Regions from separate parts of the Parasphingorhabdus pacifica genome, predicted to be linked through region 3. Evidence: riboswitches for the same ligand, from Rfam matches in the RefSeq annotation. Region 3 holds a riboswitch; each other region holds the start of a gene.
What was found. A riboswitch is a leader RNA that binds a small molecule or an ion and turns the genes downstream of it on or off. The one in region 3 is predicted to bind cobalamin.

Region 1 (10,066 bases), on a different contig from region 3:
GCTGTGGTGTGCGCCCGTCGTAAGGCGTCGGTGAGGTCGAAGCGGGCGCAGCGGTGCAGTGCCGGATAGGGCTTCAGCAGAGTCAGGGCAATGGGCGGCGGCGCCGTACGAGGCATTTGGGATTGAAGGAGCTCGGTGATCGCGCCGCTGACGGCGTCGCGTGTGGCGAGCGCGGCAGCTTGGCCTCGGCGATAGCGGGGCCCATCGCTGGGGGTGCAGTAGGCGAGAACGGTCGGGATTCCCAGGTCGGTTGTGGCGTCGACGAGATAGATCGTGGCGCTGACTTCACGCTCGGCCTGGGTGTGGAGCAGGGCGAGCTCTTCCGGGAGGGTGCGCGGGTCGATGACGGTGGGCGGTCGACCCGACATGAGGGCGCGGATCGTCAGAAGTGAGCACGCGTCACGTTCCACCGTTTCCAGTAAGGCATGGACAGTGGCCTCATCGAGGGTAGGTGCGAGGCCGTAACCGGACTGGACGGAGTATCGGGACAGCCCCTGGTAATCGGCGCGGTCGCCGACGCTGTCCCGGTAGACGTGTCCGTCGTGACCCGCATACCACGGGGCCCCCAGGTACAGCGGAATTGTCGCGTCGTCGTGGCCAGCATGAAGTGCCTGGTAGGGATAGCACGCGATTTCGCTGCCGGTGAGCTGCCTGAGCAGTGGCGCGCTCGCTTCTTTGGCCAGCACGCCGTCGGCGAGCCCCTCGGCGGCGATGAAACGCACGGCCGCACTGTCCAGGCTCGCCGGACCTGTCAGGTACCGCTCCAGTGCCTCGCTCAAGGCATAAAGGCGCGCTTCGGCCTGGTTGTGTCCTTTGCCGAGGCCGTGGGCCCCGGATGCGGGCGCACCGGCGTCATCAATCAGCTCACATTCCGACAGAGACACCGCACCGGTTTGCGAGCGCCAGCGCGGCCGCAGGCCCACGCTCAGGGCAACCTGCTCGATGGTCGTCGTCGCCGGACCAGCACCACCGAGGGTCGGTTGGGAAAACGCCGAGGTGTCCCCAACCGACCCGCACCGGTGAGCCCTGTCGAGCTCCCCACCGGATGGCACGCGTTTACGCGTCCTCGGGTGCCGAGTTCATCGTGGCCGTCGCCAACTCGGCGGCCAGCGCCTCCTCGGTGGCCGTCAGCAGCGTGCCTTCCGGCTGCTCCGCTACCTTCATATCACCGCTAATACCAGACACAGAGAATCCCTCCATGATCTCGTTGAGCATCCGAACGCGGCCGTGGATGCGCCGCCCGGCAACGCTATGGGCAAGATCCACCAGCGCACCACACCTGGCACGCAGGCTCATCTGATCGGAGCAGAGCCGCAGGAATCCAGGAACTGGCCAAGCCGCTGACCGCGTTGCTCGAACGCGGTGGCCGAGTGGAGATGGTCCCCGGCGGCGACGACCTGCAATCCGCAGGCGCTGTGGGAGCCGCTGGAGCTGATCGACGATGCCCCGAGAGCTTCGGCGCGCGTGGTGACCGGCCCGGAGGTGTTCCACAACGGTGGCGTGATCGACGGCGCCATCGGGAGCGCTTGCGTCACACGGCAGCCAGCAGAGATCAATGAAGCATGAGATCCCGATTGGAGCCGGTAGTACGCGCCGAAGAAAGCATCGATTGGCTCGTGCACAAGCGCCGGAGACGACGTCCCCGTACGAGCTGCCGTCGTCTTGTCCTGCGGTCGAGCTCCGTGCCGACGGTCACCCGTACAACCGAACTCCGCGCCGAGCTCGTAGGGTCGAGGCATGCCTCAGGGAAAGCCATCCACTGTTCCGTCCGACGGGTTGACCACGCGGCAGCGCCGCAACCGCCCACTCGTGGTGGTCCACACCGGCGAGATGAAGGGAAAGTCGACCAGCGCGTTCGGAATGGCGTTGCGCGGCTGGAACCAGGGCTGGTCGCTCGGCGTCTTCCAATTCGTGAAATCCGCCAAGTGGCGTGTGGGCGAGGAAACCGCCTTCCGCACGCTCGGGCGCGTGCACGAGGAAACCGGTGAGGGTGGCCCGGTCGAATGGCACAAGATGGGTGAAGGTTGGTCCTGGTCCCGCAAGCAGGGAACCGAGGAGGACCACGCCGCCGCGGCGCTGGAGGGCTGGCAGGAGATCGCCCGCAGGCTGGCCGACGAGCGGCACGGCCTCTACGTGCTCGACGAGTTCACCTACCCCCTGCACTGGGGATGGATCGATGTGGACGAGGTGGTCGCCACGCTGCGGGACCGCCCGGGGCACCAGCACGTCGTGATCACCGGCCGGAACGCCCCGCAGGCTCTCGTGGATGCCGCCGACCTCGTCATGGAGACCGGGAAGGTCAAGCACCCGATGGATTCCGGGCAGAAGGGGCAGAAGGGCATCGAGTGGTGACTGCCGACGCACGTCCGGCCCGCCCCGGCGGCACGTCGGATGCGCGAATCGTCATCGCCGCTCCCGGCTCCGGACACGGCAAGACGACCGTGGCCACCGGGCTGCTCGGAGCGCTGGGACGCCGTACGGCGGTGGCACCGTTCAAGATCGGGCCGGACTACATCGATCCCGGATACCACCGGCTCGCGGCCGGGCGTCCCGCCCGCAACCTCGACCCGGTCCTGGTCGGCGAGGAACGCATCGTCCCGCTGTTCCGGCACGGCAGTGCGGGTGCCGAACTGTCGGTCGTCGAAGGCGTGATGGGCCTCTTCGACGGTCGCATCGGCCCCGTTACCGACGGCCCGGCGCTCGGTTCCACCGCGCACGTCGCGGGAATGCTGGACGCCCCGGTCGTGCTGGTCGTCGACGCGCAGGGGCAGAGCCAGAGCCTCGCCGCGCTGCTGCACGGCTTCCGCAGTTTCCAGCCGGGGGTGCGCATCGGCGGCGTGATCCTCAACCGGATCGGTTCGGTGCGCCACGAGGAGATCCTCCGGGCCGCCGCGGAATCCGTCGGGTTGCCCGTCTTCGGCGCGTTGCCCCGTGGCGAGGAGCTGAGCGTTCCGTCCAGGCATCTCGGTCTGATCACCGCCACCGAGCACGGGGCGGACGCGCAGCAGGCCGTCGAATCGATGACCGATGTCGTGGAGCGCTCGGTCGACCTCGATGGCATCGCCGAGCTGGCGCGGTCGGCGCCCGCGTTGGACACCCCGCCGTGGGACGCCGAAGCCGAAGTCTCCCCGGAGCCGTCCGCGCCGGTGGTGGCGGTCGCGGGGGGACCCGCGTTCACCTTCGCCTACGCCGAGCACCTCGAACTGCTCGCGGCCGCCGGTGCCGAGGTCGCGGTGGTCGATCCGCTTCGGGACGAGCAGTTGCCCGCGGGAACGGCCGGGCTGGTGTTGCCCGGCGGATTCCCCGAGCAGCACGTCGCCGACCTGTCGGCCAACACCCGGCTGCGCACGGAGGTCGCCAGGTTCGTCGAGACCGGCGCACCGGTCCACGCCGAATGCGGCGGCCTGCTGTACCTGGCCGACGAGTTGGACGGCCACCCGCTGTGCGGAGTGCTCGGGGCCCGCGCGTACATGTCGCCCCGACTGACCCTCGGCTATCGGGACGCGGTGGCCGCGACGGATTCCGCGCTGTTCGCGGAAGGCAGCCGGGTCAGCGGTCACGAGTTCCACCGCACCGTCCTCGAACCGGGGTCGGGGGAAGCCGCCGCGTGGGCGTGGCGGACCGACCGTCCGGTGGCGGAGGGCTTCGTCCACCGGGGGGTGCACGCCTCCTACCTGCACACCCACCCGGCCGGTCGCCCGGAGTCGGTCGAGCGGTTCGTCCGTGCTTGCGGGGCGAGCGCGGGCAACTGATCGCGCGAACCGATCTCGTGCGGAGCCCACGCCGATCACCCGGTACGGTCGGGTCCGCGGAAGGTGGCCGCGGACCCGAAGAGCCCGGGTTCGCTCCGGCGGACGCCGCACGCGGGCATGCGCGGGTCCTGCGCCATCGCGGTGCTCGCGCTGCCCGACCTGTCGATGTCCGAAGAGGACGGTGAGCCGGTGGAGCCCGCGCACTCCCCGCCCGCCGTGGTAGTACTTCCACCCCGAGGCGGAAGAGGAGAGCAACTGTGAGTGGGCGGATCTCGTTCATCGGTGCCGGCCCCGGGGCGGCGGATCTGATCACCGTTCGCGGTGCCCGACGCATCGCCGAAGCCGACGTCGTGGTGTGGACCGCGAGCCTGGTCGCCCCGGAGTGCATCCAGGAGCATGCGCGCGCGGACGCGGAACTCGTGGACTCCTCCCGGTTGACCAGGGAACAAGCCGTCGAGATCTACCGCCGCGCCGAACGGGACAAGCTCGCGGTGGCGCGCGTGCACTCCGGTGACTCCGCGCTGTGGGGTGACGTGCAGGACCAGTACGACGCCTGCGTCCGGATGGCCGTCGAGGTCGAGATTGTCCCCGGCGTCGCCACCTTCTCGGCGGCCGCTGCGACGGTCGGGCGCGAGCTCACGGTTCCCGAGGTCGCCCAGTCGCTGGTGGTGACGCGCCTGGAGGACGGCAAGCATCCGATGCCCGCGGGGGAGAGCGTCCGCGAGTTCGCCAGACACGGCACGACGATGGCGCTCCACTTGGCGGCCTCCCGCGCCGGCCAGTTGGTCGAGGAACTGCGGGCGGGTGGCTATGCCGACGACGTGCCGGTGCTCGTGGCGTACAAGGTGAGCTGGCCGGACGAGGTGTTGCTGCGCACCGAGGTCGGTGAACTGGAGAAGACCGTGAAGCAGCACAAGCTCTGGCGGAGCGCGCTGTTCCTCGTAGGCCGGTCGCTGGCCGGTTCGGGCACGCGGTCGCGGAGCTATCCGTCGAGCGGTCAGTCGCCCGCGTACCGAAGGCCTTCCGGTCCTCGCCGTTCGTACCGGAGCCGAGAAGACGGCGGTTCGGAACGCGCGGGCACCGGTAACGCCGAGCCTGCGCGTCCCTCCCCGGCGGAGACCGCCGCTGCGGGACCGTTCCCCGCCCCGCGGACCGGCGCTCAGGAGAGCAGCCGCTCGGAGTCGGACGTCGCCTGGTGGGCGGTGCGAAACTGGCAGGACACCGCTCGTGGTGCCGTCAAGTCGGCGGCGACCCGCCGGGTCGCCCCTGCGCAACAAGGTCTTTTCGTCAGCGAGCCGGAACTGGACGAGAGCGTGATCGAGCGGTCGGTCGAGCTGGGTGCCGTCGGCGTCGCCGTGGTGCAGCCGGCGGCAGCGGAGCACCTTGGCGAGGATCACGCCGGTGAGGATGAGCTCCCTGGGCCGGCGAGGTCCGCGGTCGAACCCCCGGGGCAGGCCGAAACGGCAGGGCAGGCCGAAACGGCAGGGCAGGCCGAAACGGCAGGGCAGGCCGAGACCGCGGCGGATTCGGCAGCGGGGACCACTGCGGGAGTCGAGCCGGACTCCGCCGGAGCGGCCCGGGCCGTTGCCGAGCAATCCGCCGTTCAGCTGGAATGCGTTGATGCGGAGCCTGCGGGGCAGGCGTCTGCTGGGCAGAACTCCGCTGGGCAAAACTCCGCTGGGCAGGAGCGCACTGGGCAGGAGTCCGCCGAGCAGGAGTCCGCCGAGCAGGCCGGGGACGCGGGGGACGAGGTGCCCGGCGGAAAGCAAGCTTCCCAGAGCGGTCGTCGGACCCGGACGGCGAAGGCCGCACCGAAGACGCGGTCCAAGGGCAAGAGCAAGGCGACCGGGACCAAAACCTCGACCGCGCGCAAGTCCGGGGGCAAGCAGGCGGAGTGACCCGGTGCTCCGGCGGGGCTCGTGTTCGCGGCATTGGTATGACGGTGGTCGGGTCGCATCCGTTCGGGCGGCCGACCTGTACGGAGCAGAGGTGGGTGGCGTGACGGTCACGGTGGTCGGGGTCGACGGAGACTCGTTGCCCGCGGGCAGCGACGAGACGCTGGCCGAGGTCAGACTCGTCCTGGGAAGCCGGCAGCATCTCGCGGCCCATGCGCCCGCTCATGCGCGGCAGCTCGAACTCGGCCCGCTGGAACCGGCGTTGGGTGCGCTGACCGCTCTCGCCGATCACGAGAACGCCGCGGTGTTCGCCTCCGGTGATCCGGGGTTCTTCGGCGTCGTCCGGGCGCTCCGCGAGCGCGGCATCCGGTGCGAGGTACTACCCGCGACTTCCAGCGTCCAGCGGTTGATGGCGCGGGTCGGGCGGTCCTGGGATGACGTCGCCGTCGTCGGTGCCAACGGGGGTGATCTCGGCCGCACGATCAACGTGTGCCGGGCGCACCCGGCGGTGGTCGTGCTGACCGCCTCCGGTGCCGGTCCCGCGCAACTGGGCACCGGGCTGATCGGGTGGCGACGGACGATGATCGTGGGTGAGGACCTCGGTGGTCACCACGAGAAGCTGACCACGATCGAGCCGGCCGAAGCGGCCAAGCGCACCTGGCGTGAACCCAATCTGGTGCTGTGCTTGACGGAGCCGGACGCGGTGCCGCCTCGCGGATGGCGCGCGGGTGGATCGCCGTCACCACCGGAATCCGGTTGGGCGCTGCCCGCGGACGACTTCTCCCATCGGGAAGGCACCCTCTCGTCGGCCGAAGTTCGGGCGGTGGCCCTCGCCAGGCTCGCGCCGCGACCCGGTGCACTGGTGTGGGACGTGGGAGCGGGTTCGGGTTCGGTCGCGGTGGAGTGCGCCAGGCTGGGGGCGGCCACGATCGCCGTCGAGTCCGACGAGGCGCAGGTCGTCCGGCTGGTCACGAACGCGGCGAGTCATGGCGTGGACGTCCGCGTCGAGGAGGGCGAAGCGCCGCGGGTGCTGCGCGATCTGCCCAGGCCGGATGCGATCTTCGTGGGCGGCGGCGGAAACGCGGTGGTGACCGCGTGCGCGCACGCCGGTGCGACGCGCGTGGTCGTCGCGCTCACTGCGCTGGACCGGATAGCGGGCACTCGCGAGACGTTGCGCAGCGCGGGCTATGAGGTCGAAGGCGTGCAGCTGGCGGCGAGCCGACTCGCCGAAGCATCCGACGGCACCTGGCAGCTCGCGCCGAACACGCCCGTCGTGCTGGTCACCGGGCATCGGACCGGAACGGAGGAACGAGCATGATCGGGCTGTTCGCGGCCACTACCACGGGTAGGCGTGCCGCAGCTGAGCTGGCCGCCCGGCTCGGGCCGGACGCGGTACTGGTTGACGGGCCGGTGGGGCCCGCACTGCGGCGGGCCTGGACCACCCTGGACGGGGTGGTGCTGTTCGTCGACACGTCTTCGGCGGTGCGGCTGATCGGGCCGTTGCTGGGCGACGAGAGCACGGACCCGGGTGTGGTGTGCGTGGACGACGATCGACGTTTCGCCGTGGCGGTGGCGGGTGGTCGTTCGGGGGGTGCCAACGCGCTGACCCAGCAGGTGGCCGACGTGCTGGACTGCGTCCCGGTGACCGTGGTCGGCAGTCTGGCGGTCGGTCCGCTGGACGAGCTGGCCGACGAGTTCGATGCCACTGTGGACGGTGATCTGGCCGCGTGCGGAGCGGCCGTGCTCGACGGCGAACCGGTCCGCCTGCTCAACCCGCACGGCTTCCCGCTTCCGGCGCTGCCGTCGAACGTGGCGGCCGACCCGGAAAATCCGATGTGGACGGTTGTGTTGGACGATCGCCGCCCGGACGAGCCCGATGACGACCGGACGGTGCGCATCATCCCCCGGACCCTCGTGGTGGGCATCGGCTCGAGCCGGGGCGTCAGTCGCACCACCGTTACCGACCTGATCGCCGGTCTCGACACCGCACACGGGCTCGACCCGCGAGCCGTGCGCGCCTTCGCCACCGTCGAGCACAAGGCAGACGAGACCGGAATCCTCGAAGCCGTGCAGGACATGGGCTTCTGGCACACCGCCGATGGAGGTGACGAACTCCCGCTGCTGACCTTCTCGACCGATGAGCTGGCCGAGGTCGAGGTGCCGACCCCCAGCGACCTGGTGCGTGCCGCGACCGGTACGCCGAGTGTCGCCGAGGCCGCCGCCGTGCTCGGCGCCCGGGAGATGGGTGGCGGAGCCGGCGTGGAGTTCGCGGCGCCCAAGACCAAGAACGAGAGCGTCGCGGTAGCGGCCTGCCGGGTCCGGCCGCGAGGCAGGCTCGCCGTCATCGGGATCGGGCCGGGCCCACCGGACCTGCGGACGCCGCGTGCCGAGACGCACCTGCACCGGGTCGCTGTCGTGGTCGGCCGTCGCGAGCATCTCGACGATCTGCACCACCTGCTCCGCGCGGGAACCCGGTTGCACCCGACCGCGCGCAACGAAGCCGACCGCCTCGATGAGGCGATGCAGCTGGCGCGTGCGGGCAACGCGGTCGCGTTGCTCGCCCCCGGTGACGGGGAGCTGAGCATGCGCGCGGCCCAGTGGCAGGTCACCGACGACATCGACCTGGTTCACGTCCCGGGCGTCGCCGAGCGCGACCAGGGTCTGTCCTAGACGGTATGGCCCAACGGCCGCGGAGGTGACGTCGCGGGAAACCGGACCGGCCCGGATCCGGTTTCCCGCGGTCGGCCCGTCATGCGGGCAGGTGCACGCGCCGATGCTGTCGTTCTCCGATGTCGTGCGCCGCGGTGTCCAGCAGCTTGTGGGCCAGTTCGAACAAGGCGCGGGCCACCGCGATCTCGTCGCCGATCTGCGGGACGTCCGGGTCCTCCGGATGCCGTCGTGCCGTCCCGTGACCGTGCAACGCCTGACCGTTGGTCGTTGTCATCCCGACGTCCGCGGTCGTCTTCGCGCCCGCCTCGATGACCTGCATGTCCAGCGTGATCGTCCGAGTCTCGTACATGGTCGCCTCCTCGGTATCCGGTTCCAGCATGCGCCGGTAGGTGGCGTGATGGAAGTCTCCATGTCCCCTGACCGGGTGGGGTCGGGTCGGCAACCCGGGAGTCGTATCGCTGGTGAGCGAATTCACCGAGGTTTGACCTCGGTGGCGCGGCGGGTGAGGATACAGCGGCCGGTGGGGAGGAACTCGGTGTGAATCCGAGACGGTCCCGCCACTGTGACCGGGGAGTGGGTCCCGCGGACCACGGCTCGAACGAGCTGGAAGGTCGGGACCGGGAAGCGACGATCCGGGAGTCAGGACATTCGCCACCGGCGCCGCGTCACGCCGTGGCGCGCGAACGCCGATCCCCTCGGGCGGGAGAACCCAGGAGGTCCGGACCCCATGTCTCGGGACACGGAAGTTGAGCGAACGCACTCCGGTTGGGGTGTGGTCGAACGTCGGAAAGCCGCGATCGTCCTCGCCGCTGTGGGCGTGCTGCACTTGCTCGGGTGGGGCGGTTACCTGCTCTACCACGATTCGTTCGGTGCGGTGGGCGGCCTCGCCGCGGCGGGGACCACCGCTTACCTGCTGGGCCTCCGGCATGGTTTCGACGCCGATCACGTTGCCGTGATCGATGATGCGACCCGGCTGCTGATGCAGCGCGGACGCAGGCCGGTATCGACCGGAATGTGGTTCGCGCTCGGCCACGCCAGCGTGGTGATGCTGCTGGCGGTCGGCGTGGCGTTCGTCGCGGGTCCCGCGGCCCAGCGATGGGCTGAGCAGACGGGGGCCCACACCGCGACGCTCGTCGACCTCTGCGTCGTGCTCGTGCTCGGTACCTTGGCGGTGCTCAACGCGCTGGTGCTGCGGGACGCGGTGGGGCTGCTGCGGCGCGGGCGGAGTGGACCGGTCGCCGAGCACGAAGTCGAAGACGTGCTCGGGCGGCGCGGGGTGCTCGCCAGGCTGCTCCGGGGGCGGATGATGCGCATCGGTCGTTCCTGGCACCTGTTCGGCATCGGTTTGCTGTTCGGGCTGGGGATGCAGACCGCGACCGAGATCACGGTGCTGGCTCTGGTGGCGCCGCAGGAGCAGATCTCCTCGGTCGCCGTGCTGAGCCTGCCGCTGCTGTTCGCGGCCGGTATGTGCACAGTGGACAGCGTGGACGGAATGCTGATGTCCCGCGCTTACACCTGGTCGCTGGCTCAGCCGATGCGCAGGCTCTGGGTGAACGTGACCACCACGGCGTTGACCGTGGTTCTCGCCGCTGTCGTCTCGGTGGCGGTGCTGGCCGGACTGCTCTCCGACCTCGGGGTCTCGCCGATGGCGCCGGTGGCCTCGCTCGGGGACCATTTCGAACTGCTCGGCTACCTGACCATCGGGGCGTTCATGGCAGTATGGGGCGGCGCTGCGCTCTGGTGGAGGCT
Region 2 (10,066 bases), on a different contig from region 3:
AAGGTCTTGGTGATCGACCCTATGCGGTATTGCGTATCGACGGTTGGTCGCTGCCCATCGACCGTCCCCCTGGAATCGGCCCAGATCATCTCGCCATCACGTACGAGACCCGCAGTCAGCGACGGGACCCGGTTCTCACTCTGTTCCACTGCCAACCGCCGCAGCAAGGCGCGCTGGGTGGTGGGCAACAAGCTCGTCAGCATTCGCACATGCTGTCACGTGCGGCCCGGCAGCAAGGGAACCTTCCGTTCAGATGTGCGCGAAAGGTTCCCTTGCTCGCACGGTTCATGCCCGGGCGCTGCGAAGCTGCTCGTCTGCTCCCGGCCCTGGTGGGATGCGCGGAACCGACAGAAAGAAGACCGCGCCGATACCCCAGAAGAGGATGGTGATCATCCATTCGTAGGGCCATGACAGAGCTGCCGGCATTCCTGGTAGCGCGAGGAGGATCAGCATGGCGCTCAGTAGGATTGCCGCCACCCCGATACCCCAGGGCCGGCGAACGCGAAACGGTCGCTCGAGTTCAGGTTCGCGACGCCGCAGCACGAGGAAGGACACGGATACGAGCAAGTATCCCACGACGATGTTGACCGCTCCCGCGTTGGACAACCATGTCAACATTTGTTCACCGAACAGTGGCGCGATCATGCTTATCCCGCCAATGAAAAGAATTGCATTGCTGGGCGTTCTGTACTTTGGGTGTATCTTGGCGAACCATGCTGGGAGCATTTTGGACTTTCCCATGGCGTAGACGAGTCTGCTGGACCCGATGAGTAGCCCGTTCCAGCTAGTCAGGATGCCTGCCACACCGCCGACTATGAGGAGGCCACCCATCGTGTCGCTGTTCCATAGCGCTGCCATGGCCGTGGCGGTAGCCAAATCGGAGCTTTGAATCTCATGCAGTGGAATCGCGGTTCCGACGGCTATCTGGATTAGCACGTACCAGGAAGTGGCAAGCACCACGGAGAGCACGAGCAGTTTGCCGACCTGCCGACTGGGGAGCTGGGTCTCTTCTGCGGACTGGGGGATCACGTCGAACCCGAGGAACAGGAACGGTGTCGCCACAACGACACCCATGATTCCCATCGTTCCGCCGGTGAACAGCGGGTCGGCGTTGGCGATCGAACCACTGCCGAGAGAGCCGAACAGCAGACACGCACCTACGCCGAGCAAGAACAGCACACCTATCGACTGCAGTGTCGTCGCAGGTCGGACACCTACATAGTTAAGAATGGTGATCACGGCCGCTCCGGCGACGGCAACCATCGTCCATATCGCATAAACCGGGGATCCAGCGACGTGCCAGATCACTCCGGTAGACAGTTGCGGAACGAGGTAGGCGATCGTTTCAGGTAGCGCCACCGCCTCGAATGCGACGACGGAAACATAGCCGACGACGACAGCCCACGATGCGACAAATGCCCATCTCGAACCGAGGGCGCGGAGAACGTAGTGGTGTTCTCCGCCTGCTTTCGGCATCGCCGATACCAGCTCAGCATAGGTGAGACCGACCAGCGCTACGATCAGACCACCGATCACGAACGCGAGCGCGGATCCGAGCACACCAGCGTCGTCGATGTACTGACCGGCCAGGACAACCCAGCCGAATCCGATCATCGAACCGAATCCGACCGCCAATACGTCTTTACGTCTGAGTACTCGCTCGAACGGACGCTCATCACTGCTCATGTGCGCTCCCGAATGCCGGGACGGAAGTATCGAAGCCACATCCTGCAGCGAGCGGAAGAGGTTGACAATACCCGGACCGGCACGCGGTCCATCTCGTAGCCGCTTACTCCAAATGGGGCACGGCTCACCCTCTACAGCCGGGCTGAGCCCGTTTCACATACACCCGAGTAGCACGAGATTCCGACACCGAGCAAGGGAACCCTTCTTCCACAACTGAGAGAAAAGTTCCCTTGCTGACACCCCTGTGGTGAGACCCGGCACAAGGCGATGGGTCTTGCCATCCGGAGCCCAACGAGTAGGGTTCAGGACGCTGATGGTTCACCGGCGGCGAGGGATCGTGACCGGTGAGGCAAGAGGGAACCCGGTGTAACTCCGGGACTGCCCCGCAGCGGTGAGTGGGAACGAACGCCGTCGCCGCCCGTTTTCGGTCGGCAAAGCACTGGGCATGCCTGGGAAGCTGACGGCTAGTAGGAACATCCGAAATGGGACCGCCCACGAGTCCGAAGACCTGCCATCGGTGCGCACACCAGCGTGTGTGCGCTCGTCCGTGGCCTCGAGGGAGGGCGAGCGGGCACTGCGGCCACTCCACCGGACTGGTCTGCGGTACGCGTTCACCTCTTCGGGGCTGTCGGACTTGCCGTGTCACCGAGCTCGCGAGGAGAGAGCTTTGACCAGCACGATCGGATCGACCGTACTCGGATATCCGCGCATCGGGCCGCGCCGCGAACTGAAGCGGGCGTTGGAAAGTTACTGGGCATCCCGTATCGGGGAAGAAGAACTCAGGGATGTGGCCCGGACGCTACGCACGAACACGTGGCGGGAACTTCATGACGAAGGTGTGAACTCGGTACCGAGCAACACTTTCTCCTTCTACGACCAGGTGTTGGACACTGCTGTCACGTTCGGCGCAGTGCCCGAGCGGTACACGCGTCTGGGACTCGGACCGTTGGACACCTATTTCGCGATGGCACGAGGCGTTGAGTCGACGCCTCCACTCGAGATGACCAAGTGGTTCGACACCAACTACCACTACCTCGTCCCCGAGATCGGCCCGGATACGGAGTTCGCACTGGCCGACCGCACTCCCGTCGAGCAGTGCCACGAAGCTGCCGATATGGGCGTGCTCACCCGCCCGGTTGTGGTCGGACCGCTGACGTTCTTGTTGTTGTCCAAACCAGCACAGGGCTCCCCGAAATCGTTTCGTACCGTGGACAAGCTCGATGACCTGGTGCCCTCCTATGTCGATCTCTTGCGCGAGCTCCACGAAGCCGGTGTGGAGTGGGTCCAGTTGGACGAGCCGGCCTTCGCCGCCGACCGATCCACCGAAGAACTGGCTCTGCTGCGTCGCGCCTACGACGAAATCGCGCACGCGACCGACCGACCGAAGCTGATGGTGGCTCCCTACTTCGGAGATCCGAGGGAGGCGTTGGGCGTTCTCGCTGAGACCGATGTCGAGGCGATCGCCCTGGATCTCGTCGCAGGGCGGCCCGTTATAGATCGGCTGCCCGCCATCCATGGTCTGCGAAACAAGACCTTGGTCGCCGGCTTGGTGGACGGACGCAACATCTGGCGTACGGACCTGGACTCAGCACTCGGCACCGCCGCTACCCTTCTCGGGTTTGCCGGTGACGTGTCGATCGCGACATCGTGTTCGTTGCTGCACGTGCCCTATGACGTTGATGCCGAAACCAGCATCGACGAGGAGATCAAACCATGGTTGGCCTTCGCGAAGCAGAAGGTCTCCGAAGTGGTCCTGCTCAATCGTGCGCTACGAGACGGCCGGAATGCGGTGGCCGACGAACTCTCAGTTCAAAATTCGTTGATCGAAGCTCGGCGAAATTCAGCTCGTCGACATGACGGCAACGTCCGGCAACGGGTCAGGGATTTGACCTCAGGTGACTTTCAACGGCCCGACTACGCTGTTCGGCGCGAAGCTCAGCGACAAACCCTGAATCTGCCTCCGCTTCCCACCACGACCATCGGTTCGTTCCCGCAGACCAGTGACGTGCGGAAAGCTCGTGCAGCACTGCGCAACGGCACGATCGACCGGGCGACCTACAACCGTCGGATGTTCGACGAGATCGAACGCATCGTTCGGTTGCAGGAGCAACTCGGACTGGATGTTCTCGTCCACGGCGAACCCGAACGCAACGACATGGTCCAGTACTTCTCCGAACACATGTCCGGCTTCGTCAGTACGGACAACGGGTGGGTGCAATCGTACGGGTCTCGCTGTGTGCGCCCACCGATTCTCTTCGGCGATGTGTCCCGACCGCACGCGATCACCGTCGACTGGACGAAGCAGGCGCAACAGCTGACCGCAAAACCGGTGAAGGGGATGTTGACGGGCCCCGTCACCATCTTGGCTTGGTCGTTCGTTCGGGATGACCAACCACTCGCGGACACGGCGATGCAGGTCGGATTGGCCATCGGTGAGGAGGTTCGGGATCTCGAAGCAGCCGGCGTCGGCGTTGTACAGGTTGACGAGCCTGCGTTGCGAGAACTGCTTCCGCTCCGCAGAGAAGGTCACGAGGCGTATTTGAGTTGGGCTGTGGATTCGTTCCGGTTGGCCACGTCCGGTGTCGCGGATTCAACTCAGATCCACACGCACCTGTGCTATTCGGAGTTCGGTGATGTGATCGACGCGATCGTCGCTTTGCAGGCGGATGTCACCAGCATCGAAGCCGCGCGGTCCCGAATGGAGGTCCTCGACGATCTCAATGCGGTCGGGTTCGCTCGCGGCGTCGGCCCTGGCGTGTACGACATTCATTCACCTCGAGTGCCTGGGGTCGACGAGGTGGAAGAGTTGCTGCGTGCCGCGCTGCGGTCGGTCCCCGCGGACCGCCTGTGGGTTAATCCCGACTGCGGGTTGAAGACTCGTGGATACGCTGAAGTCGAGGATGCGTTGCGCAATACCGTGGCGGCCGCTGAGAAGGTGCGGGCCTCGCTCCGGTGACTCGTGAGCATGGGAACTTTTCTTTCATGTGTGGAAGAAAAGTTCCCATGCTCTCAACGCCTGCTGAGGCGACGAACGCCGCGGGTCAAACCGTCAGGGACGTGTTCCAGCTTCACCGGAAGCTTTCGGAGTAGGACGAGTAGCACGATCAGCAGGATGAGCACTATCCAACCGCTCCAGCTGAGCAAGCCCACGTGGGCATTGTTGATCGGGTTACCCGCGGCGACGAAGATCAGCGGCAGCCCGGCGGAGGCGTTCAGGAACCCGTGGGCGATAGCGGGCGGCCACACGCTGCGAGACACGAGCCGCAACCAGCCCAGCAGTACGCCCACGAGTGTGCAGAAGCAGACCATCATGATGAAGGAGACGACGACCGGAACTGTCGGATAGTTGTAGCCGAGAACCAGCACGGGGGCATGCCACAAGCCCCACAACACTCCTGTGACGAGGAATGCGCCGGGTTGCCCCAGCGGGATCAGGTTCGGCAGCAGGTATCCGCGCCAGCCCCATTCTTCCCCGAACGCTGCGGCGACGTTGAACCAGCCGAGAAGAAAGACTTGGGCGACTTCGGTCAGCGCGAGGGTGTTCGGGGATGTCTCGGGCTCGCCGATCACTTCGGTGTGGTTCTGTTCGGCCAGGCCGGAGAATCCCGTCCAGTCCGCGTGGTAAACGCCGAGCAGATCGCCCACCAGGAGGGCGAGCAGCATGACGACCGGTGGGCCGAGCCAGGCGACAAGCGAGTACCGCCACCATGATCGAAACCCGCCCGGGGACCGGATGCCCGTGGCGCGGAGGAGGTCGGGTTTCGGGCTGACCCATTTGCTCACGACGAAGGTAGCGACGGCCGGCATGAACATCATGGCGGTGAGCACGAGCGGCGCCCATTGCCACAAGAGCCCCTGTCCGGTGATCCACATGGGGAGGGTCAACAACCATGCCGGAACGTAGGCGATGGCTACGAAGCTGACCGTCCCACGGACATCGACGCGATCCTGCTCGGTGTTCACCTCCTCATCCTGCCAAGAGATGTGATCTGCGCGAACGCCCGGCAGGGGTTGCGGTGCGCAGCATGGGAACTTTTCTTTCACGTGTGGAAGAAAAGTTCCCATGCTGTCTACCGAAAGGCGGCGGGCTCCTTCAGGGCGAAGGAGCTTCCTGCACGGTCACCGAGAGCACCGGCGCCTTCGGTGACCGTGGATGCAGACCTACGGGGCAGGTACACCGGGCAGAGGGGCCGGTGGCAGGCCAGCGTGCACCTCGGTCATGGCGTCGTACCAGGTGCGTGCGGGCACCTTGCCGCCATAGATGTTTCCGCCGTTTGTCCCGCACAGGAACGGCGGCGCGTCACCACCGCTGTCGCAGATCCCTTCGGGCCTGTTGCCGTCGGCGTAGGTGAGCACCGCGCCGGCCATCTGCGGCGTGGCGGCCAGGAACGCGGCCGAGCGGTGTTGCTGCGTTGTACCGGTCTTGCCGATCAGGGGACGTGTCCAGCCCGCCGCTTCGGCGGCGCGTTGGGAAGTTCCCTCGGTGTGGTCCTTGCTGAGGCCTTCGGCGAGTGCGCGTGCGACCTCGGGTGTGACCGCTTGATCGCAGGGCTGCTCTTCGATCGGGATGATGTTGCCGTGCCGGTCCTTGACTTCTTCGATCGGAGTCGGTGGGCAGAACGTGCCGCCGCTCATGATCGTGGCGGCGACGTTGGAGAGCTCAAGCACGCTGGTCGGTGTGTAACCGAGGGTGAAGGCCCCGCGGTTGTTCTCCTTGATCGCTTGGCCTTGAGAGGGCCCGTTCGAACCGTCTTCACTGAGTGGTTGTCCATTTTCGTTCACTTCGTTCATCCCGCGCCGCAACCCGAGACGGGACGCCATGTCGACCACGTTGTTGAGTCCCACTCGTTCCTGCAGCGCCACGAAAGCGGTGTTCGGCGATTTCGCCAGCGCCATCTGCAGCGTTTGCGGGCCCGATTGAACGCCTTCCGCGTTTCCGACGGTGTACGGCGCCGTGCCGTTCTTGTAGACGCTGGAGGTGTATGTGGGTGGTACGGCGATGACGTCTTGCGGATTCATGCCCTGTGCGAATGCGGCGGCGGCAGTGAACACCTTGTAGATCGACCCTGCACCGAAGGGCTGAACCTTGCTGACGATGTCGTAGGCGGTCTGTCCCTTGCTGGCGTCGTTTCCGAAGTCGCGGTTCGCCACAAGCGCACGGACCTTGTGCTTGTCCGTGCCTGGTTCGACGACTGCCATCGCGTTCGCGATGCCGTCGGTCTGTGTCGGGACTTGTTTCTCGGCCGCGTCCTTCGCCGCGTCGGTGGCGGTGCGGTCGAGGGTGGTGCGGACGGTGAGTCCGCCGGTGTCCAGCCGGTCCGAGTCGATTCCGGCACGTTCGAGGTAATCCGTCACGTATGTGCAGAAGAACCCGTCTGTGGTCCCGTCACCGACACCCACGCAGCCGTTCGGAGGTCGACCGAGTGGCGTCAGCACGCCGAGTGGTTCCTTCTTGGCTTCGGCCGCGTCCTTTTCGGTGATCCGCATGTTGTTGTGCGGATCGGACATGAGGTCGATGACGAGGTTGCGGCGTTCGAGTGCTTCTTCGGGGTTCGTGTGCGGATTCAGGGACCCCGGCTGATTGACGATCGCGGCGAGTAGCGCTGACTGCGAAATGGTCAGTTTGTCGGGGGTGGTGCCGAAATACGTTTGGGCCGCCGCCCCGACTCCGAAGGTTTGATTGCCGTAGGGCACCACATTGAGGTATCCGGTGAGGATTTCCTCCTTGGTCATGGTGCGTTCGAGCTCGACGGCGACCTTTGCTTCGCGGAGCTTACGGGCGATGGTGGTTTCCTTGGCCCGCTCGGCGTCTACGCGAGAGTCGGCGACGACGTGCACGAGGTAGTTCTTGACGTACTGCTGGGTGATCGTCGAGGCACCTTGGGTGGTTCCCCCAGTGCTGATGTTCGTGGCCAGCGCACGCATGGTGCCCTGCCAGTCGACGCCCTCGTGTTCCCAGAATCGCTTGTCTTCGACAGCGGTGATGGCGGCTTTCATCGTGTCCGCGATTTCACCTGGACGCGTCTCGACCCGGTAGTCATCGAAAAAGTAGGCGATCGGCTCGCCGTCCTTGTCGGTGACAGTCGAGACCTGCGGCATGTCCCGCCTGGCCAGGGATCCGGACATATTCGACATGGCGGTCGTGGTCTCGTTGACGGCGGCTCCAGCGCCGACCGCCAGCGGCATCATCAGGGTCGCGACCAGCACTCCGGCCAGTACGCACAGCCCGAACATTTTCAATAGTACGCCGCTGCGCACTCCAGCCCCAATCATCAAGTGTCGATGCGACTTGATCAAGCACCGCGGGTCGCCCGTGGCAGCTTAGGCCTCAGCCCGATCACTGCGGGCACCGCGTGGCGGGTGTCGGCACTCTCGCCGTCGAGCGTGTCGATCCGTGCTTGCCAGCTATCACTCATTGGTTTGATATCACATCTACCCGACGGTGAAGCACGACACCGACAGCCGGGACCTTCAAACCAAGAGGGACGTTTTCGCAGTTCAAAGCGCCACGTACGTGAAAAGGCGTCCCAGTGCGCCGCATTCCGGCTCTTCTTGGCGATCAATTGACTACACTTGGTCACCAACGATGAGGAAACACCACACCTCGAACGCCACCTCGGAGGACTCATGACTGACCCGTTTTTGGACTCGCTGGCGACGGCCTTGGCAGGCCAGGCCGCCGGCGTCCTCGGCTCTGCCGGTTCGACCGCACTGGAGAAGGTCCGTGGGTTGATCCGGGGACGTTCAGAGCAGGATCCCGAGATGGGGGCGGCGCTCGAAGCAGCCGAGCAGCCCGCGGCGGAAGAACCTACGGTGCGAGCACTCGCCGAACGGCTGGATCGAGCAGCGACCCAAGATCCGGAGTTCGCGCAGCAGTTGCGTTCTGACGGCGCCGAAGTGCACCGCGAAGTCACAGCTTCCGAACAAAGCGTCGTGAACACGGTTTCCGGTAATGCGGACAAGGTGATCCAGGCGCGGGAGATCCACGGCGGGATCACTTTCAACTAGCGGCCTTGTTCGGCCTCGTTGAGTTCCGCGAGGTACTTGTTGTAAGCGGCGAGTTCGGGATCTTCGTCGTCGGTCACCGGTTCCGCAGGCGGAGGAACCAGTGGGCGTGTGCGAACGGAGTGTCGCCCTGGCCCTTCCGGGGCGGCCTCTTCTTCGGGTCGCGGCTCGTCGCCTTCAGCTCGTTCCTCCATGCCCATTCGGACGACCCGCTGCCACAGGAAGAGGGTGAAGGCACCGAACAGCGGCCACTGCAGTGCGTAGCCGAGATTCTGAAAGCTACCGCCTGCATCGTTGGCTCGGCCCCACTGCCACCAGGCGAGCAAGCCGGTGGTGATGACGGCAGCGAGGAACAAGGCGTGCAGCAGCAGCCACTTGGGGGTCAGCAGGCTGCGAGTCACCCTTCGGATTCTAGGCGCTCGGTTCGGCTCGTGGTCGCCACCTCCACGTTGTGGATCCGAGCGAGAAGTGGTGTGCACGCGAGCACTGCTGCCGCGGCGATACCGAACGTCACCGGGTAGGTGGTGGTAGTCACGAGTACGCCGAAACTGACCGCGCCGATCCCGCTTCCGGCGTCGTAGGCGATGTTCCAAACGGTGCTGGCGACTCCCGAGTCAGAGCGCTCGAACATAAAGACGAGTGTTGAGTTCTGCACGGCCCCGAAACCCATTCCCAGAGCGAACGCCCCGGGCAGCGCGATCATCGGCTGCGCGGCAGTTCCGACCGCGACGAGGACGAGGCCGAGTGCGGCCATCAGCACCGCGGGACTCAGCACTCGTCGTGTACCGAACCGGTCGCCCAGCACACCGGCGAGCCATCGTCCGGTCACGACGGCGAATCCGAAGGCGAGCAGGAGGGCGGAGGGAAGCGCTCCCGGAATCGCCAGTGGCACGAAGCTGAGGAATCCACCTGCGGTCAGCGAGACCGTGGTCATCACCAACCACGGCAGCAGGAGCGCAGGCGAAAAGCCGCCTGCGCGGCGCTCCTCCATCGACGTCGAGCGCACCGGGGAAACGCTCACTGCCGCCACGGTGCCCAGTACCGGAAGTGCCGTGGCAATCCAGAACAGCGCCTCATATCCGATGTGGTGGGCGAGCCACACTCCGGTCGGGAGCAGCAGAACGTTCGGCAGCCCGGCTGCGATCCCGTACAGGCCGGCGGCACGACCGCGTTGTTCGGTAGGCACGAGTTCGGCGATGAGGGCACTACCGGACACGGTGAGCAGCCCGAAGCCGACGCCTCGGAGGCCTGAGACGCCGAGCAGGGTGGTCAAATCGGTCGACATCATGAAGAGCGGCGTTGGCGCACCGACCAGAAGGGTGCCCGCGCCCAGCGCGAACCGATGGTCCACCCTTCGCAGCAACCACGGCATGCC
Region 3 (10,066 bases):
CTCAGCGCTCGGACGTTGGACCTGCTCGTCGACGACGAGGAGCTGGCTCGGCGCGCGGACGGCTGGGAGCCGCGCCTCTCGGAACACCGCAGTGGTGTACTCGGCAAGTACGCGCGGCTGGTCGGCTCGGCCGCGGAAGGGGCCGTCTGCGTGTGATTCCCGGGATCCGTGGCCGGGCGCCGGTGGGAGGAGGCACCCGGCCACGGAAGTGCGGAGGATCAGTCCCAGGCGAGCGAGGCGCCGGACTGGTACTCGGTGACGCGGGTCTCGAAGAAGTTCTTCTCCTTCTTCAGGTCGACGGCCTCCGACATCCAGGGGAACGGGTTCTCGGTTTCGCCGAAGACCGGTTCGAGGCCCAGTTGGCTGCAGCGGCGGTTGGTGATGAAGCGCATGTACTGCTCGCACAGTTCCGCGTTGAGGCCGAGCACACCGCGCGGCATGGTGTCTCGCCCGTAGTCGACCTCCAGCTCGCAGGCTTCGGTGAGCATCCGGCGGATGTCCTGCTGGAACTCGGTGGTCCACAGCCACGGATTTTCGACCTTGATCTGGTTGATGCAGTCGATGCCGAAGTTCAGGTGGATGGACTCGTCCCGAAGGATGTACTGGTACTGCTCGGCGATGCCGACCATCTTGTTCCGCCTGCCCAGCGACAGGATCTGCGCGAACCCGGTGTAGAACCACATCCCTTCGAAGATCACGTAGAAGGCGATGAGATCCCGCAGGAAGGCCTGGTCGGCTTCGGGGCCGCCGGTGGCGAATCCGGGGTCCTCCAGGGATTGCGTGTGGCGCAGCGCCCACGCGTCCTTGTCCGCGATGGACGGGACCTCTCGGTACATGTTGAACAGCTCGCCCTCGTCGAGGCCGAGGCTTTCACAGATGTACTGGAAGGTGTGGGTGTGCACTGCCTCTTCGAAGGCTTGTCGCAGCAGGTACTGGCGGCACTCCGGATTGGTGATGTGACGGTAGACCGCGAGCACGATGTTGTTGGCCACGAGCGATTCGGCGGTGGCGAAGAATCCCAGGTTGCGCTTGAGCATCAGGCGTTCGTCGTCGGTCAGCCCCTCTGGGGTCTTCCACAGCGCGATGTCGGCCTGCATGGAAACCTCGGTGGGCATCCAGTGGTTGTTGCAGCCCGCGAGGTACTTGTCCCACGCCCAGGAGTACTTCAGCGGGAGGAGTTGGTTGACGTCCGATCGTGAGTTGATCATCGCCTTGTCCGCGACGTCGACTCGACCGCCGCGGCGGTCGATGTCCTCGAGACCGGTGGGCACGGTGGGTTGGGATGTGGTCATGGTGGTGGTTCTCCCGGAAAGGTCGCGGGTCACTGGCAGGCTTCGCAGTCGTCGGGGGCGTCGACCGAGCAGGTGTCCGACTGCGCGGCCGAGACCGCGTTGAGCTTGCCGTCGGTACCGCGCAGGGTGCTCTTCTCCACGTGGGTCGCGCTGGTCGATCGCAGGTAGTAGGTGGTTTTGAGGCCCTTGCGCCACGCGAGCCGGTAGAGCTGGTCGAGTTTTCGGCCGCTCGGTTCGGCGAGGTACAGATTCAGCGACTGGGCCTGGTCGATCCACTTCTGCCTGCGCGCGGCGGCGTCCACCAGCCAGCGCGGTTCGATCTCGAAGGCGGTGGCGTAGAGCTCCTTGAGGTCGGAGGGGACCCGGTCGAGCTGGGCGAGGACGCCGTCGTGGAACTTGAGGTCGTCGATCATGTCGGTGTCCCAGATGCCGGCCCACTTGAGGTCGGCAACCAGGTACGGGTTGATCGTGGTGAAGTCACCGGACATGTTCGATTTCACGTACAGGTTGCGGTAGAGGGGTTCGATGGACTGGGCGACCCCGCAGATGTTGGAAATGGTCGCGGTGGGCGCGATCGCCATCACGTTGGAGTTGCGCATTCCGTTCCGGCGCACCTGCGCCCGCAGCGCCGACCAGTCCAGTGTGGACTCGGTGTTGAGGTCGGCAGTATCGTCCCTGGCGGCGTCGAGCAGCCCCAGTGAGTTGATCGGCAGGATGCCCTGGCTCCACAGTGAACCCTCGAACGTCTCGTACCGTCCTCGTTCGGCGGCCAGCTGGGCGGATGCCGAGATCGCGTCGTAGCTGATCCGTTCCATGCTGCGATCGGCGAACTCGACCGCTGCCGTGGACGACATCGGGATGCGCTGCTGGAACAGCGCGTCCGCGAAACCCATCAGGCCCAACCCGACGGGCCGATGCCGGAGGTTGGATCGGCGCGCTTCGGGGATCGTGTAGAAGTTGATGTCGATGACGTTGTCGAGCATGCGAACCGCGGTGCGGGTGGTGCGTCGCAGGCGTTCGTGATCGATGCCGTCGGCAGTGACGTGCTTGGCGAGGTTGATCGATCCGAGGTTGCACACCGCGACCTCTTCGGGACTGGTGTTGAGCGTGATCTCGGTGCACAGGTTCGAGGAGTGCACGACTCCCGCGTGTTGCTGGGGTGAACGCAGGTTGCACGGGTCCTTGAACGTGATCCACGGGTGGCCGGTCTCGAACAGCATGGTCAGCATCCGGCGCCACAGGTCCACCGCGTCGACCTTGCGGTGCACGCGGAGTTCGCCGCGTTCGGCCGCGGCTTCGTGTGCCCGGTAGCGCTCGGCGAACGCCTGGCCGTAGAGGTCGTGCAGATCGGTGACCTCGTCGGGGGAGAACAGGGTCCAGGTGCCGCCGGACTCGACGCGGCGCATGAACTCGTCGGGCACCCAGTTCGCGGTGTTCATGTCGTGGGTGCGCCGCCGGTCGTCTCCGGTGTTCTTGCGCAGGTCGAGGAATTCCTCGATGTCGATGTGCCAGGTTTCCAGGTAGGCGCACACCGCGCCTTTGCGTTTGCCGCCCTGGTTGACCGCGACCGCCGTGTCGTTGGCGACCTTCAGGAACGGTACGACGCCTTGGGACCGGCCGTTGGTGCCGTTGATGTGGGAGCCGATTCCGCGGACCGGTGTCCAGTCGTTGCCCAGGCCGCCCGCGTACTTCGACAGCAGTGCGTTGTTGCCGATCGAGTGGAAGATCCCGTGCAGGTCGTCGTCCACTGTGGTCAGAAAGCAGGACGACAGTTGCGGTCGGGTGGTGCCCGCGTTGAACAGGGTCGGTGTCGAGCACATGAAGTCGAACGACGAGAGCAGGCGGTAGAACTCGATCGCCCGCGTCTCGGGGGCGTTCTCGTTCAGGGCCAGACCCATGGCCACGCGCATGAAGAACGCCTGCGGCAGTTCGAAACGGGTCCCGTCGTGGTGCAGCAAGTACCGGTCGTAGAGGGTTTGCACCCCGAGGAAGTCGAAGGACAGGTCCCGGTCGGCGTCGAGCGCCGCACCGAGCCGTTCGAGGTCGAAGTCGGCGAGCCGCGGGTCGAGTTGCTGCAGCTGGACCCCGCGTCGCACGTAGTTCCGGAAGTAGCCGGGGTAGTGCTCCCGCATCTGTTCCTGGTCGGCCTCGGTGGCGGTTCCGGCCAGGTAGCTCAGGGCTTCGCCACGGAGGTTGTCGAGCACCAATCTGGCGGTGACGGAGGAGTAGCCGGGTTCGGCTTCGACGAGGGTCCGTGCCGCCATGACCTGGGCGAGGGCGAGTTCGTGCCTGTCGATGCCGTCGTAGGTGTTGCGGTGCACCTCGCGCAGCACTGCTTCGGGGGAGACGTCGTCGATGCCCTCGCACGCCTGCCGGACCACGGTGGCGACCCGGTTCCAGTCGGTGTCCGGCAGCGTGGCGGTGTTCGTGTTCGTGTGTGGCGTGCCGGTCACGGCGCTTCTCCTCGCGAGTTCGAAGAACGCGGGAGAGCACGTGCTGGAGACGTCGGTGACGCGGTGCGCTGCCGATCGTCCGAGCAGACCCACCCGCGAGGTCCCGGACAGCGCGCACTTGCGATGCGCGCACCGATGGCAGGTCTTCGGACTCACGGGCGCGCCGGCTGTTGCCGGTTCCTACTGGTCGTGGCTTCCCGGACGGTTCGCCCAGTGCCTTCGTACGACGGTCGTTCCCGTTCACCGCTGCGGGGCAGTCCCGGATTCGCACCGGGTTCCCTGTTGTCACACCGGTGCGGGGCACCGATGAACCATCAGCAAGCGACACACTACATGTTGGGTCTGCGATCCCAATCAGGGTCCAGATGGCGCGCCGGATTGCGCTGTTTCGGCTGTGGAGCACCTTCGTCGCGCCCGCCGAACCAAAAGCGCCGGGCATCCAACACGGAGTGCCCGGCGCTCTCGGTCGGTGGATCAGGAGTTGCCGACGATCTTCTCCAGGTCGTCGAGGACGAGGTTGGCGCCGAGCGGCCCGAGGCCGAGGAACCACCGGTCGTCGGACACCTCGAAGGCCTTGTTGTCGCGCACTGCTCCGAGGTTGGACCACTGGGAGCTGGCGACGAGCTCGTCCTGCCGCTGCTTGGCGGCCGAGCCGTACGAGCTGTAGAAGAGCAGGTCGCCATCGGCCTGGCCGATCTGTTCACGGCTGATCTCCGTGAAGGTCTTGTCGATCCGCTGGTTCGCGGGCCTGCTGAAGCCGACATCCTTGAGGATGGTGCCGATGAACGAGCCCTCGCCGTAGAGGCGCATCGTGCCGTCGCCCGAGGTGGTGCGCAGTGCGCTGACCTCGGTTTCAGCCGGATTTCCGACCTTCTTGCCGATCTCGGCCGCCCGCTTCTTGTAGTCGGCCAGGATCTTCTCGCCCTCGGCCTTCTTGCCGAGAGCCTCGGCGTTGAGCAGGAAGTTCTCCTTCCACGGTTCACCGACGGTCTCGGCGAAGACGGTGGGCGCGATGGCGCTGAGCTGCTCGTACTTGTCTTCGTCCCGGACCTTGCTGCTCAGGATGAGATCGGGTTCGAGCTGAGTGATCTTCTCCAGGTTCGGTGACCCGATGGTGCCGACCGTCGGCACTCCCTTGGTCTTCTCCGCGAGGTAGGGCTGCAGGGAGTTCGTGGCGTCCGGAGCAACGGCCCCGACCGGTTTGACCCCCAGCGCGAGGACCGAGTCGAGCTCGCCGGTGTCGAGGACGACCACGCGCTTGGGTTCTTCGCTGACGGTGGTCTCACCCATGGCATGGGTGACGACGCGCTCGCCTTCCTGCGGGGAGTCGCCCGACGTGCCCGGGTCCGACGCGCCACATGCGGCGGTGGCGACCAGCGTGCAGGCCGTGGCTGCCATGGCCAGAAGTCTGCGGGGGCGAGACATGTAACTCCTCGGTTCGGTTCGGATCACTCTTCCTGGCGCGCAACCAGCACGCCGGGAAGGTTTGGGGAGCCTAACCTAAATTGATTCGATCAGGCTAGAGGAGTTCACCGGTGTGAAGCGAAACACGATCAGACCAGCGGGAGCTACCCCACGACCTCCGGCAGTTCCCCCGCGCCCGCCAGCACGTGTTCGATCAGTTCGACCAACACCGCCCGGCTGAACGCGCGTTCGCGAACATCGCCGACCAGGACCGGGGCCGCCCCGTTGAGATCGAGTGCCCGGCGGATCTCATCCGGTGCGTACTCGGCGGAGTCCGCGAAGTGATTGACCGCGACCACGAACGGGATGCCCCGGTGCTCGAAGAAGTCGATGGACGGGAAGCCGTCGTTCAAACGCCGGGTGTCGAGGACCACGACCGCGCCGAGGGCACCGGAGGAGAGCTCGTCCCACATGAACCAGAAGCGGTTCTGGCCGGGCATGCCGAACAGGTAGAGCACGACGTCCGGATTGATGGTGATACGACCGAAGTCCAACGCGACCGTGGTCGTCTCCTTGGACTCGACCCCTTCGAGATCGTCGATTCCCAGACCCGCTTCGGTGAGCACTTCCTCCGTGCGCAGCGGCGCGATCTCGCTCACCGAGTCGACCAACGTCGTCTTGCCCGCGCCGAAACCGCCCGCGATCAGAATTTTGACCGCGGTGGGGAATCGGACGGGGGTGTCGTCGCCCGGTTCAGAGCTTTCGAATTCCATCCAGTACCGCCTGCAGCAATGTCCGGTCCGGCGTCGGAGCCACCGGCGTGATCGGCGGACGCACGATGACGGCGCCCTCGTGCATGAGATCACCCAGCAGAACCCGCGCTACCACCAGCGGTACGTTGAGCCCGCCTGCCACCTCCGCGACCGAGACCGGACGCTTGCACAGGCCGACCACCCGCTCGTGATCGGCGGAGAGTCCGACCGCCGGATCGACCGGCCGGGTGGAGACGACCATCGTGATGAGATCGAGCTGGTGCTCACCGGCGCGAGTACGTCCCCTGGTCATCGCGTAGGGACGGACGAGCGGGCCGGCATCCTCGTCGGTCCACGGACGCTCGTCTTCGACGGTCACGTCGTCGATACCCGACCGTGCGAGTCCGAGTCGGCTCTCGGCGTGGCTCGCACGGAGTTGCCCACCTGTTTGACGAGGAGGTTCATCTCGTAGGCGATCTGGCCCACGTCGGCATCCTCGTCCGAAACCACGGCCAGGCACGAGCCTCGGCCCGCGGCCGTGACGAACAGGAAGGCGTGGTCCATCTCGACGATCGTCTGGCGGACCTGCCCACCGCCGAAGTGCCGCCCCGTCCCGCGCGCGAGGCTCTGGAACGCCGAGGCCATCGCGGCCAGGTGGTCACCGTCCTCATCGGACATGGCTTGCGACCGGCCGACGAGCAAGCCGTCCGCCGACAGCACGATCGCGTGCCGCGCTCTGTCGACCCGTTCGACCATGTCTTCCAGCAGCCAGTTCAGGTCGTTGGGTGTGCTTGCTTGCTCCACTGGCTCAATCCTCACTGTCCGTGGCGATGTTGGGTTTTCCCCGACGAGGCAGGCTCTCCTCGGCACGAGCCCGTTCAGTCGACCGCTGGAAGGACGCCATCAGGCGGCGGATCTCGTCGGCGGATCGTCCGGGAGCCGACTCTTCCGCGTCGGCCGTGGTGGTCGTCGCGCCGCCGCGAAGTTGGGGGGCGAGGCTGGCTTGTCTGTGCCTGCGCGGTAGCGACGGGCGCGGATCCTCCGGCGGTTCGGCGTCGGGCCAGCGCACGTCGTCACCTGTGGTGTCAGCCGGTGTTCGGGTCGGCCACTGCTCGTGCGCGGGGATACCGCCGTGTCCGTCGCTTCCACCGGAGAGGCGGAGGAGGACCGGTTCGGTGATCCGGTCGTCGAACGCTGTGATGATCCCCGCGAACTCCTCGGCCGGTTCGTCCCGGAACGCGAGCAACTCCGCGGGATCTGCCGTCGCGGAGAGAACGGGCGTCTCCGCTGCGCGGTGGTCCGGTATCGAGGCGGATCCGGGTGCCTGGTCATCCGCGGCCGGACCGGCCGGACCGGCCGGAGCGGTGGGGACGGGGTCGAGCTCGTCGGTGTCCCCGTTCGCCGGCGGTTCGGGCACGGACACGGTCAGTTCGTTCGGCAGCAGTACCACCGCCCGGGTGCCGCCATAAGCGGAAGTGCGGAGTTCGACCCCGATCCCGTGCTTGGCTGCCAGCCTCGCGACAACGAACAGCCCGAGCCGGGTGTCGTCGCGCAGCGCCATGGCATCGAATTCGGGTGGCGCGTCGAACATGGCGTTCGCGGCGTTGCGTTCCGGTTCATCCATTCCCGGACCGTGGTCTTCGACCTCGATGGCGACACCCTTGGCCACGGTCTGGCTCAGCACGGTGACCTGCGAGTGCTGTGGTGAGAACGCGGTCGCGTTGTCGATCAATTCGGCGATCAGGTGCACGGTGTCGGCCACTGCCGCGCCTACCAGCGCGACGTGAGCGATCCGTTCTGTGCGCACTCGCGCGTAGTGCTTGGTTTCGGCGATCGCGCTGCCGACCACGTCGGCCAGGTCGATCGGCTTGCTCCACTTCCGCCCGGGCCGCTCCCCACCGAGAATGATGAGGTTCTCCGCGTTGCGGCGCGCGCGGGTCGCCAGGTGGTCGAGCTGGAAGAGCTTCTCCATCCGCCCGGGGTCTTCCTCCTGGCGTTCCAGTTCGTCGAGCAGTTGCAGCTGCCGGTGCATGAGGGTTTGGCTGCGATGCGCGATGCCCAGGAAGACGTGGTTGGCGCCGTCCTTGGCGTGGGCTTCGCGCACGGCAGCGGCTATCGCGGTCCGCTGCGCCGCGTTGAAGGCGTCGGCGACCAGGCCGATCTCGTCCTTGCCGTGGTCGAGCCAGCCGATTTCGGACTCGACCTCCACCAGTTCGCCTCGGCGCAGGCGTTCGACGATCTCGGGGAGCCGGGTATCGGCGAGGTCGAGGGTGTCCTGTTGCAGAGCGACCAGTCGGGTGGCGATCCGGCGTGCCACCCGCGCGGCGGCGAGGATCGCCGTGGCGACCGCGACCAGCGTGACCAGACTCCCGACGATCGAAGCCACCAGCTTGTCGTTGCCGTCCTGCAGGGCGAGATCGGACGCGTGCTCGGCCTGGTTCACGGTGAGCCCGGTCAGTTCGTCGGCGACCTGCCGGGTGGTGTTCAGCCACTCCTGCTCGGTGAACGGGAGTTCGGGGGCGACCGCCCACTCGCCTTCGCCGATCAGCAGGTCTTCCCATTCGACGAGGCGTTTCCAAGCCGGGCTCGCCACGAGCTCCCGGTAGCGTTCTCGCACGTGCGGAGGTGCGTCCTCGGCGGTCGATTCGAGATCGCGGTGGTAGGCGCCGACGGCGCGGGCGTACTCGGCGTGGGTTCGCGCGGTGAATTCACCGGTGCTCATGCCGGTGGAGACCAACGATGCCGATCGGAACATCCGGTCGGAGGAACCGAAGAGCCGGTTCGCCAGCAGCCCGTTCTGCCCGGCCGTCGGGTCGGGAACGGTGCGCGCCTGGGTTTCGAAGAGCTCGGACCCGGTCCGTATGAGTTCGTCGTAGTCCGCGTGGACGTGTTCCTCGCCGGCCTGCCGTGAGTCGATCCGGCTGCGGACGGCGGGCAGCTCGGCGACGGCTCGGTCGAGCGCGCGCATCCGTGTCCGGACGTCCGCGGGGGACCCTTCGACCAGCGAACCGGTGGCCGCGCGCAGTTTCGCCAGCGACCGGTCGGTGCGTTCGCGCCGACGGTCCAGCTCGGCGCGGTCGAGCTCCGGACGGTCGAGGTACCGCAGGCTGAGGGCACGTTCGTGCTGTGCGGACGCGAGGAGTTCCATCGCGGGTATCGACACGTTGCGGATGCCGAGCGCCGCCGACCGCAGGTGGAGCCCGTCGTAGACGGTCACGGTGCTGATCAACAGCCACAGCACGATCAGTACCGCGCTGGGGATCAGGACGACGCGGGTCAGTCTCCGGTTGATGTCGCGATGGTTCCTTGGACCATCGTCCGCCTTCTTCACAGCGCTCCACTGGGTCGCAGTTCGCTTTGAATCGCGTCGATCGGCGGGCCGCGGGCGCTGTGCTGCGCCCGCGGCCCGCCGGGTCGAACATGCCGATCGAGAATTCGGCCGTGGCCGAGGAGAGGGTTGATCAGGTCACCGAATCGCCCGCCGGGTGTCGCGCATCGAACCCGATGCGGTCGTTGCGTACGGGCGCAGGGGCCAACCGCCGAATAACGAACAACTGTGGCTCATTTCATCACGTTACGTGAGAACGTATATCGCAAGCGTGACAGCGAGCCGAAGGCTAGCACGCGGGCGAGTGACGCGTCCCCACTCAGTGAATGGTTCCTGCCGGGATGGAGCAGCGCGGGCGGCCCCGGGTGGGGGAACCTGGCCCCGATTCTCGCCGAACGGTCCGCGGTGGAGCGATGCCCGTTCGCGAATCGGACCGAGGTGCTGTTCGAGCCCGCTTCGTTGCGTTCGGTTCCTCGCCCGGGGCATGGACATCGGCGCTCCTTCGCTCGGATCGGGTTCGATGTGCAGCGGGACCATAGCGGGACAGCGGGTTCGGCGAGGCGAAATCGTGTCGCTGTCCCGCGACGGCACCAATCCGCCGTCCGATTCGAGCGGATCGCGCAGCCTGGCGTGGCGGTGTGCTGAGCGGGCCGGGTGTCACGGGTGCGTGCTCGCTCGCTTCGCCGTGTCCGGTCGGGGTTCCCCGGTTCCGTGGGCTGCGGCTTCGGTGGCGCCGACTCGGTCGTCGGGTCAGCGGGTTGGTCGCGCTCGGGTCAGCGGGCTGGTCGCGGTGATCCGCGGCGCGTGGACCAGGACGTCTACGGATTCGGCCAGTGG

Region 1: another riboswitch for cobalamin. It lies ahead of ACYVAN_RS01055 (HoxN/HupN/NixA family nickel/cobalt transporter); the one in region 3 lies ahead of ACYVAN_RS21920 (ribonucleoside-diphosphate reductase subunit alpha).
Region 2: another riboswitch for cobalamin. It lies ahead of metE (5-methyltetrahydropteroyltriglutamate--homocysteine S-methyltransferase); the one in region 3 lies ahead of ACYVAN_RS21920 (ribonucleoside-diphosphate reductase subunit alpha).

What each region holds. Positions count from the first base shown of each region.
Region 1 is NZ_BAAGYS010000002.1:232,350-242,415, reverse strand. Features, by position in the region: gene ACYVAN_RS01100 (YcaO-like family protein) at 1-923, opposite strand, end outside; gene ACYVAN_RS01095 (hypothetical protein) at 1,293-1,535, opposite strand; gene cobO (cob(I)yrinic acid a,c-diamide adenosyltransferase) at 1,738-2,352, shown strand; gene ACYVAN_RS01085 (cobyrinate a,c-diamide synthase) at 2,349-3,752, shown strand; gene ACYVAN_RS01080 (hypothetical protein) at 3,816-4,013, shown strand; gene cobM (precorrin-4 C(11)-methyltransferase) at 4,010-5,650, shown strand; gene cbiE (precorrin-6y C5,15-methyltransferase (decarboxylating) subunit CbiE) at 5,751-6,965, shown strand; gene ACYVAN_RS01065 (cobalamin biosynthesis protein) at 6,962-8,317, shown strand; gene ACYVAN_RS01060 (DUF1876 domain-containing protein) at 8,397-8,666, opposite strand; cobalamin riboswitch at 8,792-8,987, shown strand; gene ACYVAN_RS01055 (HoxN/HupN/NixA family nickel/cobalt transporter) at 9,090-10,066, shown strand, end outside.
Region 2 is NZ_BAAGYS010000002.1:504,375-514,440, forward strand. Features, by position in the region: gene ACYVAN_RS02340 (serine hydrolase domain-containing protein) at 1-203, opposite strand, end outside; gene ACYVAN_RS02345 (APC family permease) at 286-1,686, opposite strand; cobalamin riboswitch at 1,984-2,216, shown strand; gene metE (5-methyltetrahydropteroyltriglutamate--homocysteine S-methyltransferase) at 2,354-4,642, shown strand; gene ACYVAN_RS02355 (CPBP family intramembrane glutamic endopeptidase) at 4,696-5,649, opposite strand; gene ACYVAN_RS02360 (transglycosylase domain-containing protein) at 5,848-7,959, opposite strand; gene ACYVAN_RS02365 (hypothetical protein) at 8,314-8,694, shown strand; gene ACYVAN_RS02370 (hypothetical protein) at 8,691-9,092, opposite strand; gene ACYVAN_RS02375 (MFS transporter) at 9,089-10,066, opposite strand, start outside.
Region 3 is NZ_BAAGYS010000014.1:366,291-376,356, reverse strand. Features, by position in the region: gene ilvD (dihydroxy-acid dehydratase) at 1-156, shown strand, start outside; gene ACYVAN_RS21925 (ribonucleotide-diphosphate reductase subunit beta) at 219-1,292, opposite strand; gene ACYVAN_RS21920 (ribonucleoside-diphosphate reductase subunit alpha) at 1,322-3,745, opposite strand; cobalamin riboswitch at 3,866-4,076, opposite strand; gene ACYVAN_RS21915 (ABC transporter substrate-binding protein) at 4,220-5,143, opposite strand; gene ACYVAN_RS21910 (GTP-binding protein) at 5,314-5,922, opposite strand; gene ACYVAN_RS21905 (DUF742 domain-containing protein) at 5,903-6,280, opposite strand; gene ACYVAN_RS21900 (roadblock/LC7 domain-containing protein) at 6,277-6,705, opposite strand; gene ACYVAN_RS21895 (sensor histidine kinase) at 6,710-9,232, opposite strand; gene ACYVAN_RS21890 (erythromycin esterase family protein) at 9,980-10,066, opposite strand, start outside.